Regions from separate parts of the Exiguobacterium sp. BRG2 genome, predicted to be linked through region 2. Evidence: riboswitches for the same ligand, from Rfam matches in the RefSeq annotation. Region 2 holds a riboswitch; each other region holds the start of a gene.
What was found. Region 2 has a riboswitch for S-adenosylmethionine ahead of mtnK (S-methyl-5-thioribose kinase). Riboswitches for the same ligand answer to the same signal wherever they lie in the genome.

Region 1 (3,134 bases), on a different contig from region 2:
GATTGAGTAATTCACTTGGAACACCAGGAACTTCAAGTGGCATATGAAGTCCGAAGATTGGGTGCTCTTCTGTTGGAATCGTTGCAAGTGTTCCGTTGACGGCAGCGTTGACCATCGTCCGTGTATACGATAGCTTCATTCGACTACCTGTCCCGTAAGCACCGCCTGTCCAGCCTGTGTTGACGAGATAAACGGTCACACCGTGACGATCAATCAGTTCTCCGAGCATCGTCGCATACTTTTCAGGTATCAGTGGAAGAAATGGTGAACCGAAGCATGTCGAGAACGTTGCTTCCGGTTCCGTGATACCACGCTCTGTTCCAGCAAGTTTTGATGTATAACCTGATAGGAAATGATACATCGCTTGTTCTTTCGTCAATTTACTGATCGGAGGCAAGACACCATACGCATCAGCCGTCAAGAAGACAATCGTCTTCGGATGACCAGCCCGTGATGGAACAGCGATGTTATCGATCGCTGTGATCGGATAAGCAGCACGTGTATTTTCAGTCAACGATGTGTCATCGTAATCAGGATGACGAGATTCATCGAGCACGACGTTTTCAAGGACAGTTCCGAAACGGATCGCATCAAAAATTTGCGGTTCTTTTTCGCGTGACAGATTGACCGTCTTCGCATAACATCCACCTTCAATGTTGAAGACGCCGTTATGCGACCAACCATGCTCATCGTCACCGATCAATTGACGGCTATCGTCTGCTGACAGGGTGGTCTTACCAGTACCGGATAGACCGAAGAACAAGGCGACGTCGCCTTCGTGTCCGACGTTTGCTGAACAGTGCATCGAAAGGACATTTTCTTGTGGTAAGAGGTAGTTCATGACGGAAAAAATCGATTTTTTGATTTCGCCCGCATATTCGGTTCCGCCGATCAAGACGATCCGGTGTTCAAACGACATGGCGATGAATGTCTCGGAATTCGTTCCGTCAACGGTAGGGTCTGCTTTGAAATGTGGCGCGTAGACGACCGTGAACGGTTCGAAGGCAGCCACTTCAGGATACTCGCGTAAAAAGAGTTGTTTGGCAAACAGGTTATGCCAAGCGTATTGTGTGAGCACACGAACCGGAAGGGTGAAGTGCGTATCTGCCCCAGCAGCAGCTTCTGTGTAGTAGAGCTGATCGGCTTCGTTCATGTAACGAAGAACCTTTTGTAACAATTGTTCAAATTTGTCTCCATCCATCGGTTGGTTAACATGACCCCAATCAATGTGAGACTCGCAGGAAGAATCACGGACGATGAACTTATCTTTTGGTGAACGACCTGTAAATTTCCCCGTTTCTACAGATAGTGCGCCGTTCTCAGTAAGGACACCTTCTTCGTTTCGAATCGCATGTTCGACAAGTTCAGCAACAGATAGTTGTTTGAACACATGCTCTTTCTTGAGTAGTTCTTCGATATTCAGGACCGTCATCGGCATCCTGACCCCACCTTTCCCCTACGTTGGTTTTGGCTCACTGAATTTAGTATGACACATTTATTATATATGACATACTAAAGAGAGCGCAATCATTTTCTGGTGCTGATTTCTATTTATCTGGAAACGCTTTCAGCATTAATAGTTTAACATCTCTTTTAAAAAGTTTCGACTAGAATTTGAAACCTTGCTTGACAGAGTAGGTACAACTTTATATCATGTAATTCGTAACGGATACTCTTATTCTGAGCAGGTGGAGGGAACAAGGCCCGAAGAAACCCGGCAACCGTCCTACATTAATTCATATATTAATGAGGGAAAAGGTGCTCTCCTGAAGCGAAGTAAACACTTCGAACGATAAGAGGGTAAAGGAAGAACGCACAACCTTTCCCTGACCATTTTTTGGACTTGGAAAGGTTTTTTTCATTTTACCGTCCCACTCAACTAGGGGAAATGAGTACACCGTCAAATTCTTTTTTGGGAGGGTCATACATGACAAACCTTAATCGCCGACTATTCACGTCGGAGTCAGTCACTGAAGGTCATCCAGATAAAATCTGTGACCAAATTTCGGATTCAATCCTCGATGCGATTCTTGCAGCGGATCCAAACGCACGTGTTGCGGCAGAAACTTCTGTTACAACAGGTCTCGTTCTCGTTGCAGGTGAGATCACGACATCCACTTACGTCGACATTCCAAAAGTCGTTCGTGAAACGATTCGTGAAATCGGCTACACACGCGCGAAATACGGTTTCGATGCGGATACATGTGCTGTATTGACATCGATCGATGAGCAATCAGCAGATATCGCTCTTGGTGTCGACCAAGCGCTTGAAGCACGTGAAGGTAGCATGTCTGATGCAGAAATCGATGCAATCGGTGCAGGAGACCAAGGTCTTATGTTCGGTTACGCAACGAAAGAAACACCAGAACTCATGCCACTTCCAATTTCGCTTTCGCACCGTCTCGCACGCCGTTTGGCAGAAGTGCGTAAAAACGGTCAACTCGACTACCTTCGTCCGGACGGAAAAACACAAGTCACGGTCGAATACAACGAGAACAACGAGCCGGTTCGTGTCGATACGATCGTCATTTCGACACAACATGCGGAAGAAGTTACGCTTGAGCAAATCCAAGCTGATTTAAAAGAACACGTCATCACACCAGTCATCCCGGCTGAATACATCGACGCAGCAACGAAATTCTTCATCAACCCAACTGGTCGTTTCGTCATTGGCGGACCACAAGGAGATGCTGGATTGACTGGTCGTAAGATCATCGTTGATACGTATGGTGGATACGCACGCCACGGCGGTGGAGCATTCTCAGGTAAAGATCCAACAAAAGTCGACCGTTCAGCTGCATACGCAGCACGTTACGTCGCGAAGAACCTCGTTGCTGCAGGTCTTGCAGACAAAGCAGAAGTTCAACTCGCTTACGCAATCGGTGTCGCACACCCAGTATCAATCGCGGTTGATACATTCGGCACAGGAAAACTGCCTGAAGCACAACTCGTCGAATTGGTTGCTGAAAACTTCGATCTTCGTCCGGCTGGAATCATCAACATGCTTGATCTCCGTCGTCCGATCTATCGTCAAACAGCTGCATACGGTCACTTCGGTCGTACAGATGTTGAGCTTCCATGGGAGCAAACAGATAAAGCAGCAGTTCTTGAAGAACAAGCAAAACGTTTCGCAT
Region 2 (3,134 bases):
GTTCGGCATTCTGTACGGCGTTTGATTAACGCCGATCCTAGACGAAGAGCGTGACGTTTCCGCTCTAAGCGTTCCGTCGTTGAATCGATTGATTCTAAATCAGCGACCGGTGCAAGACCAATCGTCCGCCGAATCAATTCGCAACCGGCAAAGCCAAGGGCATCCTGCAAGATCGTGCTCAGTACATCATCGACGAGTCCTGATGCCTGGAACGGTTCGACGGCTTCCCGTTCCCATAACGCACGGAACGTCGAAGCGAACGTCAGCCAAAACGTATCGATGTCGCGAATCCGGGCATCACGAAGTGCTGAATAATCCGGGTATGCTGCAAAGAATAAGTGGGCGATGAACTGTCCGACATCAAATCCGAATGGACCATAAAAGGCGAATTCTGGATCGATGACTTTCGTTTCCGTTGCCGAAGCAAAGATGCTTCCTGTATGTAGATCGCCGTGTAGCAACGCATCTCCTTTCGTGATGAAAAGCGCTTCGAGTTTTGCGACTTCGCGTTTCAACTCATCGTCCGCCCATAGACGTGCCACCTCTTCTTCAAGCCCGGCTTCAATCTCGTTCGTCTCCGCGTCATGGAACGGATCCGTGAAGATTAATTTTTCCGTGATGTCGCACAAGTCCGGATTGTAGTACGTTCGGGCGATACGTTTTTTTTCAACCGGACCAAGCGCAAAGTCCGATGTATGGAATAACGTCCGAGCGAGATAAGAACCGATATGTTCCGCAAGCAACGGATACTGTTCACCTGCGAGTAAACCACTTCGAACGATCGTCAGATGTGAAAGATCTTCCATGACCGTATATGCCTCTTCATGACTAGCATGAAAAACACGTGGCACGAACGGTACGGCATGCCGTGCGAATTCACGGAGTGCGGATTGCTCGATCCACGCTCGTTCGAGCGATAACGGCCAGCTCTCCCCGACGACCTTCGCATATGGTAATGCTTGTTTTAAAATCAAGCGATGTTCGCCTTCTCGAATCCGAAAGACGAGGTTGAGGTTCCCGTCGCCAATCTCTTCTGCTTCGACGGCTCCATCGCCGATCAGTCCTAATGTCCGAACACAATCAATCGCGTCCTGTTCTGTGAATGCTTTATATGTCATCTCAGTTTCCCCCTATGTGATACACGAAAAAGCGCCTCTTTTCGTCATCGAAAAGAGGCGCAGAAAAGTCACTGCGTCCTCTTATCTCTCAGACGAAACGTCTGTTGGATGTAGCACCGTGCCCAGTGGTCGGTTGCTGCGGCGTCATCGGGCCAATTCCCTCTGCCAACTCGCGATAAGAGTCGTATGTAGTTGTCGTGTGTGATATTGATTTGAATCTTACGCAATCGACTTCCTCGCTGTCAAATCGAAATCAAGCAGAAACGGATATCATTTTTAAGTCATCTATAGAAAGAGTATTTTCAAAAAAATAAATTTTCTAAAAATAGTTTGACAAGTGGCGATTCTCATGTAAAAATTGCAATTAGATTTCACAATTTCATCCAATTCTTATCAAGAGCAGACGGAGGGACAAGCCCTACGATGTCGCAGCAACCGACCTTTTGGCACGGTGCTAATTCTTGCAGCTACTAAGCTGACAGATAAGAGTCCACGTTCGAATCATTCATGGTCTCTTGTCGCTGACGAGAGACCATTTTTTTGTTGAAGGAGGAAAGACATGGCTTATATCACTGCTACTTATCAATTGACTGCCCGTGATCGACTCGAGCAGCGCGCTGAACAACTCGCGCTTGGTCTGACAGTCGGTTCTTGGACGGAACTGAATCATCTCGAACAACAACAACTTGCCTCGTTCAAAGGGGAAGTCGTACATACCGAAGAGCGCGATGGCAAAGGATATATCACGATTCGTTACCCGGAACATAACGTATCGCGCGACTTTTCTGCGATTCTGACGACCGTCTTCGGGAAACTCTCACTCGACGGTGAAATCAAATTAACGGAATTGCTACTACCCGATACATTTACGTCGGACTTTCCAGGTGCAAAGTTCGGGATCGAAGGGGTCCGTTCCTTGATCGGTGTCGAAGATCGCCCACTATTAATGAGCATCTTCAAAGGAGTCATCGGACGCGATTTATCGTTCCTTCGTGATCAACTCGAAGGACAACTCGCTGGTGGGATCGATCTCGTCAAAGACGATGAGATCCTATACGACAATCCATTGACACCAACGATTGACCGGGCACGGATCGGACGTGAGGTCATCGATGCTCACTTCCAACGGACCGGTAAACGTGCGTTATATGCGATCACACTCAGCGGTCCTGTCTTTACGCTCAAGGATCAAGCCAAGCGATTGATTGATGCTGGAGCGACTGCTTTCTTGCTGAATACCTTCACATACGGACTCGACGTCTTACGCGAACTGGCAAGTGATCCGGAAATCAACGTTCCGATTTTCAATCATCCGGCATATAGCGGTGCGTTGATCGCTAGCCCGAATCACGGAGTCGCAGCTCCTGTCTTACTCGGCACATTACCGCGCGCTGCTGGAGCAGACTTGACGCTATTCCCGTCTCCTTACGGCAATGTCGCTTTGCCAAAGGATGTCGCCCGTGGTATCGCGGTCGAAGCGACCCGTCTCGGTCAGACGAAATCAATCTTCCCGGTTCCTTCAGCCGGTATTCATCCTGGACTCGTCGCTCAACTCGTACGAGACTTCGGGATCGATTCCGTCATCAACGCCGGCGGCGGCGTACATGGTCATCCGCAAGGTGCTGCGGCTGGTGTCATTGCTTTCCGTCAGGCACTCGATGCGGCACTCGCAAATGAATCCCTATCGACGGCAGCATCGCGTCATGAAGAATTACGAATTGCCCTCGACGCTTGGGGGATCAAGTCATGACCGTACGGATTCTTTGTGACTTCGACGGGACGGTGACGACACAGGATAACATCATCGCACTCATGCAGGCATTTGCGCCAGCGAGTGACTTCGAACCGTTAAAACGCGGTGTACTCGACCGGACGTTATCGATTCAGAGTGGTGTCGGGCAAATGTTCGCACTTCTGCCGTCTGACGGAAAAACAGCCTATCTTGACTTTTTGTTGGAGCGTGCAGTCATTCGCGACGGATTTTCGGAGTTACTGCAGTACAGTCGTCGTCAAGGC
Region 3 (3,134 bases), on a different contig from region 2:
TCACGAAAAGACACACGTTAAAGGAGCTAGAACATGCAAAATCAACTTTTTGAAGCACTCGAACAATTCGAACCCACGATGATCGCATTACGCCGTGATTTCCACCGCCATCCGGAACTATCCTTCCAAGAAGTCCGCACACCAGAACGGATTGCCGCCTTTTACGCAGAACAGAGCATTCCTCATCAAACAGCCGTCGGAGGTCGTGGTGTCGTCGCGACGATCGAAGGCAAACAGCCTGGTCCGACGATTGCTGTCCGCGCAGATTTTGACGCATTACCACTTCAGGAAGAGACAACGCTTGCTTTCCGGTCGATCCATCCTGGTATCATGCATGCTTGCGGGCATGATGGTCACACGGCAATGGTGATGGCCCTTGCTGCTACGCTCTATCCGATACGCGATCAATTGCAAGGAACGATTCGGATCATCCACCAGCATGGAGAAGAGGTCTTCCCCGGCGGAGCAATCCAAATGATCGAAGCCGGCGTCCTCGAAGGAGTCGATGCGATTTTCGCGACACATCTCGAAAATGATTTACCAGTTGGCACGATTGGGTTTCGGGAAGGACATACATTGTGTGCGATCGACGAATTCGAAATCATCGTCCATGGTCAAGGTGGGCATGCCCAGGCACCGCATAAAACAAAAGATGCTCTCGTCGCTGGAGCGCAACTCGTCTGTAACTTACAACATCTCGTTAGTCGACGGGTCGATCCGTTTGAGCCGGCTGTTCTCGCAATCGGTTCTTTCCATGCAGGAACAGCACCAAATATCGTTACGGGTGAGGCACGCATTGTCGGGGAAATTCGGACGTTCAACGAGACACTGCGGCATCAGCTCCGGCAAGAAGTCGATCTTGTCGCTAAAACGACGTGTGCCGGCATCGGTGCTTCGTATTCGATTGACTTCACGACTGGTTACCCGGCGCTCTGGAATCACCCGGATGAGACAAAGCTCGTTCAGGAAGCTGCTGCTTTCTTACCGGAAGCATCCGTCCGGGCACTCACACCAATGATGGCGGCGGACGACTTCGCACATTACTTAACACACGTCCCGGGTAGTTATTTCTTTACCGGCTCTGGCTATACGGACGGTCGCGTCAACTATCCGCAACACCATCCACAGTACGAGATCAATGAACAAGCGTTGTTGATCGGTGCGAAGACACTTGGAGCAACCGTTTTACGTGCCTTAAATTCTAAGGATTGACTTTATTTCTTTGTGAATGGTATCATCACAACAATGATGACGAATGACATCAACTTCATATACCCTTATCAAGAGTGGACCGAGAGATCTGGATCGATGACGTCCCAGCAACCTGCGCATAGCAAGGTGCTACGACCAGCAAAGCGAAAGCTTTGGTTGATAAAAAGCGGCGACTCCTTTTGCAACCAAGCGAAGGAGTCGTTTTCGTTTTCTCGCTGTCAGACATACAATGGGGATTTCCCACGGAGAGGAAGAGACAGATGGAAAAAGCAACATTTGCAGGTGGATGTTTTTGGTGCATGGTGACACCATTTGAAGAATTACCAGGAATCGAGGGGATCGTATCAGGTTACATGGGCGGACACGTCGACAATCCGACGTACGAGCAAGTCAAAACAGGAACGACGGGACATCTCGAAGTCGTCCAAATCACGTTTGATCCGAGCCTGTTCCCGTACGAGCGTTTACTTGAACTCTACTGGCCCCAAACGGATCCGACGGATGCAGAAGGTCAATTCCAAGATCGCGGTACGCAGTACGCGCCAGCAATCTTCTATCATACGGATGCGCAGCACGAAGCAGCGATCGCTTCCCGTGACGCTCTTGCTGCAAGCAATCGTTTCAAACAACCGATCGTGACGCGGATCGATGCCGCTTCTGAATTTTATCCGGCGGAAGAGTACCATCAAGACTTCCATAAGAAAAATCCAGAACATTATAAAAAAGATCGTGCTGCCTCTGGTCGCGATGCTTTCATCGAGCAGGAATGGAAAGATACGACGACGGTCTGATTCAAAAAAATGTATATAAAAACAGGTCAGTAAACGTTGGTTTGCTGACCTGTTTCATTGTTATGGAAAAAGTAAGTCATGAAACACGTTCTACTTGATCCTTTGCCTGTTGTTCCGGTGCCACGACTTGATACCGTTTCAAGACGAAGATGCCACACACCATGACAGCGAGACCGATGAGCTGACCAAACGATAAGTCGATTTGTGGCAAACCGAACCAACCGAACGTATCAACAGCAAGGGCAAAGCTCAACTGCGAAATCAACACGACAGAGATCGCGACGGACGGACCAAGCAATTGAATCCCGCGCATGACACAAAAGACGACACCGACACCCACGAGTCCACCGAACCAGTAGAGTGGTGACACGTTTTGAATCTGTCCGATCGTTCCACCACGAAACAGGACATACGTGATGCTTGCTCCGATGAAGCCGACGAAGAAAACCAGCGTCGTCGTTGCCCATGCGCCGAACGCGTCACTCATCCGAGCATTCAATACCGTCTGCAAACTGATTAACATTCCAGCCAATACGGCACACACAATGCCTATTATCATGTTCGTTCCTCCTTACTCATAGCTGTTACCGTTCGCTTTCTCGCGAATCCGTTCCAAATCGACGATGATGATCTTGCCACGTCGTCGAACAAGAATCTCTTCCTCACACAACTTCGTGATGATCCGGTTGAGATGACGATAACTTGTTCCAAGCCAGTCAGCGACGTCATGTAGATTCGACGTCCGCATCTCCTGATAAAACAAACTGTCACTAGCTTCGGACGCAATCGATAATAAGTAGCCTGCAAATCGCTCCTCGACCGTATAGAGTACGTGGTGCGACGCTGATTTCGAATCGGCATACCACTTCGCTGTAATTGTTCTTAGTAAAAATTGCAGAAAGACGTTCGTTGTATTGTGCTCGCGTAAAATCGTATACGGCACGCTCAACACATCGACATCGGTCACTGCTTCGACCGTATTCAGCACTTCCCGTTCGTTGATGAATTCAGCGTCACCAATCACTGTCAGTGGTGTTTTGAATCGTAAAATCCGTTGTTTTCCTTCTGACGAAGCAGCAGAAATCTTGACCTTGCCTGCGACGATGAAGTACATCCGGTCGATTGTCGCAC
Region 4 (3,134 bases), on a different contig from region 2:
CTTCCAGCAATCGCGTATTTGATTTTAGAACGACAAGCGAAGCAGAAAAAATAATGAAACAGGTCCGATCACCATGATCGGACCTGTCGTTGGTTAAGAAGAGATTTTTTCCTGTTGAGCAACTGATTTCTTCGGACGTGGGAAACCAAAGATGATGGCAATCGATCCACAGACGAAGAGCAGGAACGGATAGAACAGATACGGAATCAGTTCCGGTGAAGCCGTCTTCGTCAACTCTGCTGCGATCAAGAGTTGTGCCCCATACGGAATGATACCTTGAATCCCACAAGAGAAGATATCAAGAATACTCGCTGATTTCTTGCGATCGATTTCATACGTATCGGCGATTTCAGCCGCGAGTGGTCCAGCGACAAGAATCGAGATCGTATTGTTCGCCGTTGCGAGGTTCGTTGCACTGACGAGTGCCGCCATACTGAATTCGGCACCGCGACGCTGTGAAATCTTGCGCGTCAACGTCTCCTTCAAGTAGGCGATTCCACCGTTGAACGTAATCAAACTGACGAGACCACCCATGAGGAGCGTCAAGATTGAAATCTCTGCCATGCCCATCATTCCTTTTGACATCGAAAGGACGAACCCACTTAAACCGAAGCTACCGTCAATCATACCGATGATGCCAGTGAGCAATGTACCACCGACGAGAACGAGGATGACGTTAACACCAAATAGTGCAAGGACGATGACGGCGAGATATGGAATCAATTTGTAGAACTCGAATGCTTTAGCCGTTACCGCATCGCCAGAACCAGAAACGAATGCGAGTAAGATGACCGTCAAGATGGCAGCCGGGAGAACGATCATGAAGTTCGTCCGGAATTTATCACGCATGTTCGTTTTTTGCGTTCGAACGGCAGCGATCGTCGTATCTGAGATGAACGACAAGTTATCGCCGAACATCGAACCCCCAACGACTGACGCTGCTGCGATTGCGACGTTGATGCCTGTTGCTTCATGAATACCGAAGGCGATCGGTGCGAGTGCAGCAATCGTTCCAGTCGAAGTTCCCATTGCCATCGAGATGAAGGCAGCGATGACGAACAGACCGCTCATCAGGAGTGACGGAGGTAGGAACGTTAAGGCAGCATTGACGGTCGCATCAATGGCGCCGATTGCTTCTGCCGTTCCAGAGAACGTACCGGCTAATAAGAAGATGAAGACCATAATCATGATATCGGGATTTCCGGCACCGGTTGCGATTCGTTCAACCGTTTGATTAATCGATCCTTTCGTCGTGATTGCAGCAAAGATCAGCGCGATCAAAGCAGCGATAAGAATCGGGAATTTGTAAAAGTCGTCATAGAAGATGCCGGCTCCGATGAAGAGGACCAGAAATACGACGAGGGGAAGCAGTGCCCATTTGTTAGGCGTGATCATTTCATTCATTGTTGACACCTCGTTTCTCAAAGATACAAAAAAAGACCCCTTCGCAAGAAAGAAGGAGGTCTTTATGAAATAAAGACGCTCTTCTTATCTCTCAAGCTTTCGCTTGCTGGATTTGGCACAGTACGAATCAAATCGTCCGCTGCCGAAACATCATTGGGCCAGTCCCTCCGTTTCTCGCGATAAAAAGAAGTCATTCAATTGTTGTAAAACACGTTTCTTACCGTACCGCATTGAGTAACGCGTGTCAACTGTACTTTACTGAAGTGCCTGTTCTAACGTCTGGACGTTTTCTTCCATCAACTTAAAATACGAGCTGTTTTGCTGCGATTTCGTCACCGACTCGAGGTTATGGATCGTCACGGATTTAGCTCCGATTTCTTTTTGGATGACACGCGCAACCTTTGGTGAAACCGTTTCTTCGAACGCGACGTATTTCAAATCATGCATCCGCGCTTCTTTCACTAAAGCAGCCAGTTGCTTTTGTGAGGGTTCATCGGAAGGGGAAATTCCGGCGATTGGAAGCTGCGTGAAACCATATCGTTCGGCGAGGTAACCGTAAGCTGCATGTGTGACGAGAAGTTCTTTTTTTGATCCGTCAGCGACGGCTTGCTTGAACTCTTTATCGAGTGCGTCAGCCTGCTGATCGAACGCTTTCAGGTTTTTTTCGAATGTTGCTTTGTCTTTTGGTACTTCTTTTGATAAGGCGACTGTGATAGAACGTGCCATTGCTTTGGCGTTGACAGGATCAAGCCAGACGTGTGGATCGTATTTTCCATGATCGTGTCCTTCCTCTTCGTGCGCCTGCTCATCTTCTGTATGTCCCTCTTCTTCATGTGCGTGAAGCGTAGCATCCGATTCCAGCAAAGTGACATCCTTACTCGTCTCGATGAACCGGACGTCCGTGCCTTTTAGACTCTCTTGGATTTTTTTTGAATAGGGTTCAAGTGTCGTACCCGTCAAAAGGAAAAGGTCACCTTTGGCAATCTCAGTGAGTTGCTTTGACGTCGGTTCATAGGAGTGCGGATCTGCTCCAGGTGGGACGATCATCTTGACGTTGACTTGATTACCACCGATTTCACGGGCAATGGCAGCTGTTGCGAACGTCGATGTATAGATTTCCGTCTTTTTATCATCTGAAGTCGATGAATCGGTGTTTGATCCACAAGCTGCGAGGATACTTGCGCTCGCGAATGCGACCGTTAAAGCAGGAATGATTTTTTTCATTATATGTTACCTCCGTTATTAAAACGTAATTATTCCGATTTGGACTTTTTCACTATAGCGGAACGTTTGAGAAGCGTCAAGTACGAATACCGAGACGTTCGACTTCTTTTAAAACGGGGTAAAAGGATAATAAAGTGAAGGAATTGGTACGTCTTTTGGAGGTGATCAAGTGAAACGTGAAACTGCATGGCTAATGGGGGGAGCTGCACTACTAACGACGGCAGCTGCGGGAGCAAGTATCTGGAACAATTACGGTGCATTACTTCGATGGACTGAACCCGCCTTGCCAATCACAGAAAAACAACTCGCATCGCGGACACTCACTTACAAACAAGTGGGAGACCGTACCTTACAACTCGATCTCTATTATCCGCCGGGGGAAGGACCGTTTCCGGTCGCGATCTACGCGCACGGTGGCGCATTCGTTCGTGGAGAGCGCGAGGATCTGTTCTGTTTTAGCCCGATCGTTGATCGCCTGCTTGAACTTGGGGTTGCTGTTTGTAGTA

Region 1: another riboswitch for S-adenosylmethionine. It lies ahead of metK (methionine adenosyltransferase); the one in region 2 lies ahead of mtnK (S-methyl-5-thioribose kinase).
Region 3: another riboswitch for S-adenosylmethionine. It lies ahead of msrA (peptide-methionine (S)-S-oxide reductase MsrA); the one in region 2 lies ahead of mtnK (S-methyl-5-thioribose kinase).
Region 4: another riboswitch for S-adenosylmethionine. It lies ahead of Q9R23_RS09365 (Na+/H+ antiporter NhaC family protein); the one in region 2 lies ahead of mtnK (S-methyl-5-thioribose kinase).

What each region holds. Positions count from the first base shown of each region.
Region 1 covers NZ_JAUZUW010000003.1:82,226-85,359, forward strand. Annotated here, with positions in the region: gene pckA (phosphoenolpyruvate carboxykinase (ATP)) at 1-1,438, opposite strand, end outside; SAM riboswitch class I at 1,673-1,799, shown strand; gene metK (methionine adenosyltransferase) at 1,928-3,134, shown strand, end outside.
Region 2 covers NZ_JAUZUW010000017.1:6,381-9,514, reverse strand. Annotated here, with positions in the region: gene mtnK (S-methyl-5-thioribose kinase) at 1-1,118, opposite strand, end outside; SAM riboswitch class I at 1,197-1,300, opposite strand; SAM riboswitch class I at 1,506-1,607, shown strand; gene Q9R23_RS15395 (2,3-diketo-5-methylthiopentyl-1-phosphate enolase) at 1,678-2,868, shown strand; gene Q9R23_RS15390 (2-hydroxy-3-keto-5-methylthiopentenyl-1-phosphate phosphatase) at 2,865-3,134, shown strand, end outside.
Region 3 covers NZ_JAUZUW010000011.1:13,331-16,464, forward strand. Annotated here, with positions in the region: gene Q9R23_RS13210 (M20 metallopeptidase family protein) at 34-1,212, shown strand; SAM riboswitch class I at 1,275-1,378, shown strand; gene msrA (peptide-methionine (S)-S-oxide reductase MsrA) at 1,473-2,003, shown strand; gene Q9R23_RS13220 (DMT family transporter) at 2,080-2,562, opposite strand; gene Q9R23_RS13225 (Crp/Fnr family transcriptional regulator) at 2,575-3,134, opposite strand, start outside.
Region 4 covers NZ_JAUZUW010000006.1:5,506-8,639, reverse strand. Annotated here, with positions in the region: gene Q9R23_RS09370 (hypothetical protein) at 1-54, shown strand, start outside; gene Q9R23_RS09365 (Na+/H+ antiporter NhaC family protein) at 94-1,404, opposite strand; SAM riboswitch class I at 1,486-1,590, opposite strand; gene Q9R23_RS09360 (metal ABC transporter solute-binding protein, Zn/Mn family) at 1,660-2,628, opposite strand; gene Q9R23_RS09355 (alpha/beta hydrolase) at 2,798-3,134, shown strand, end outside.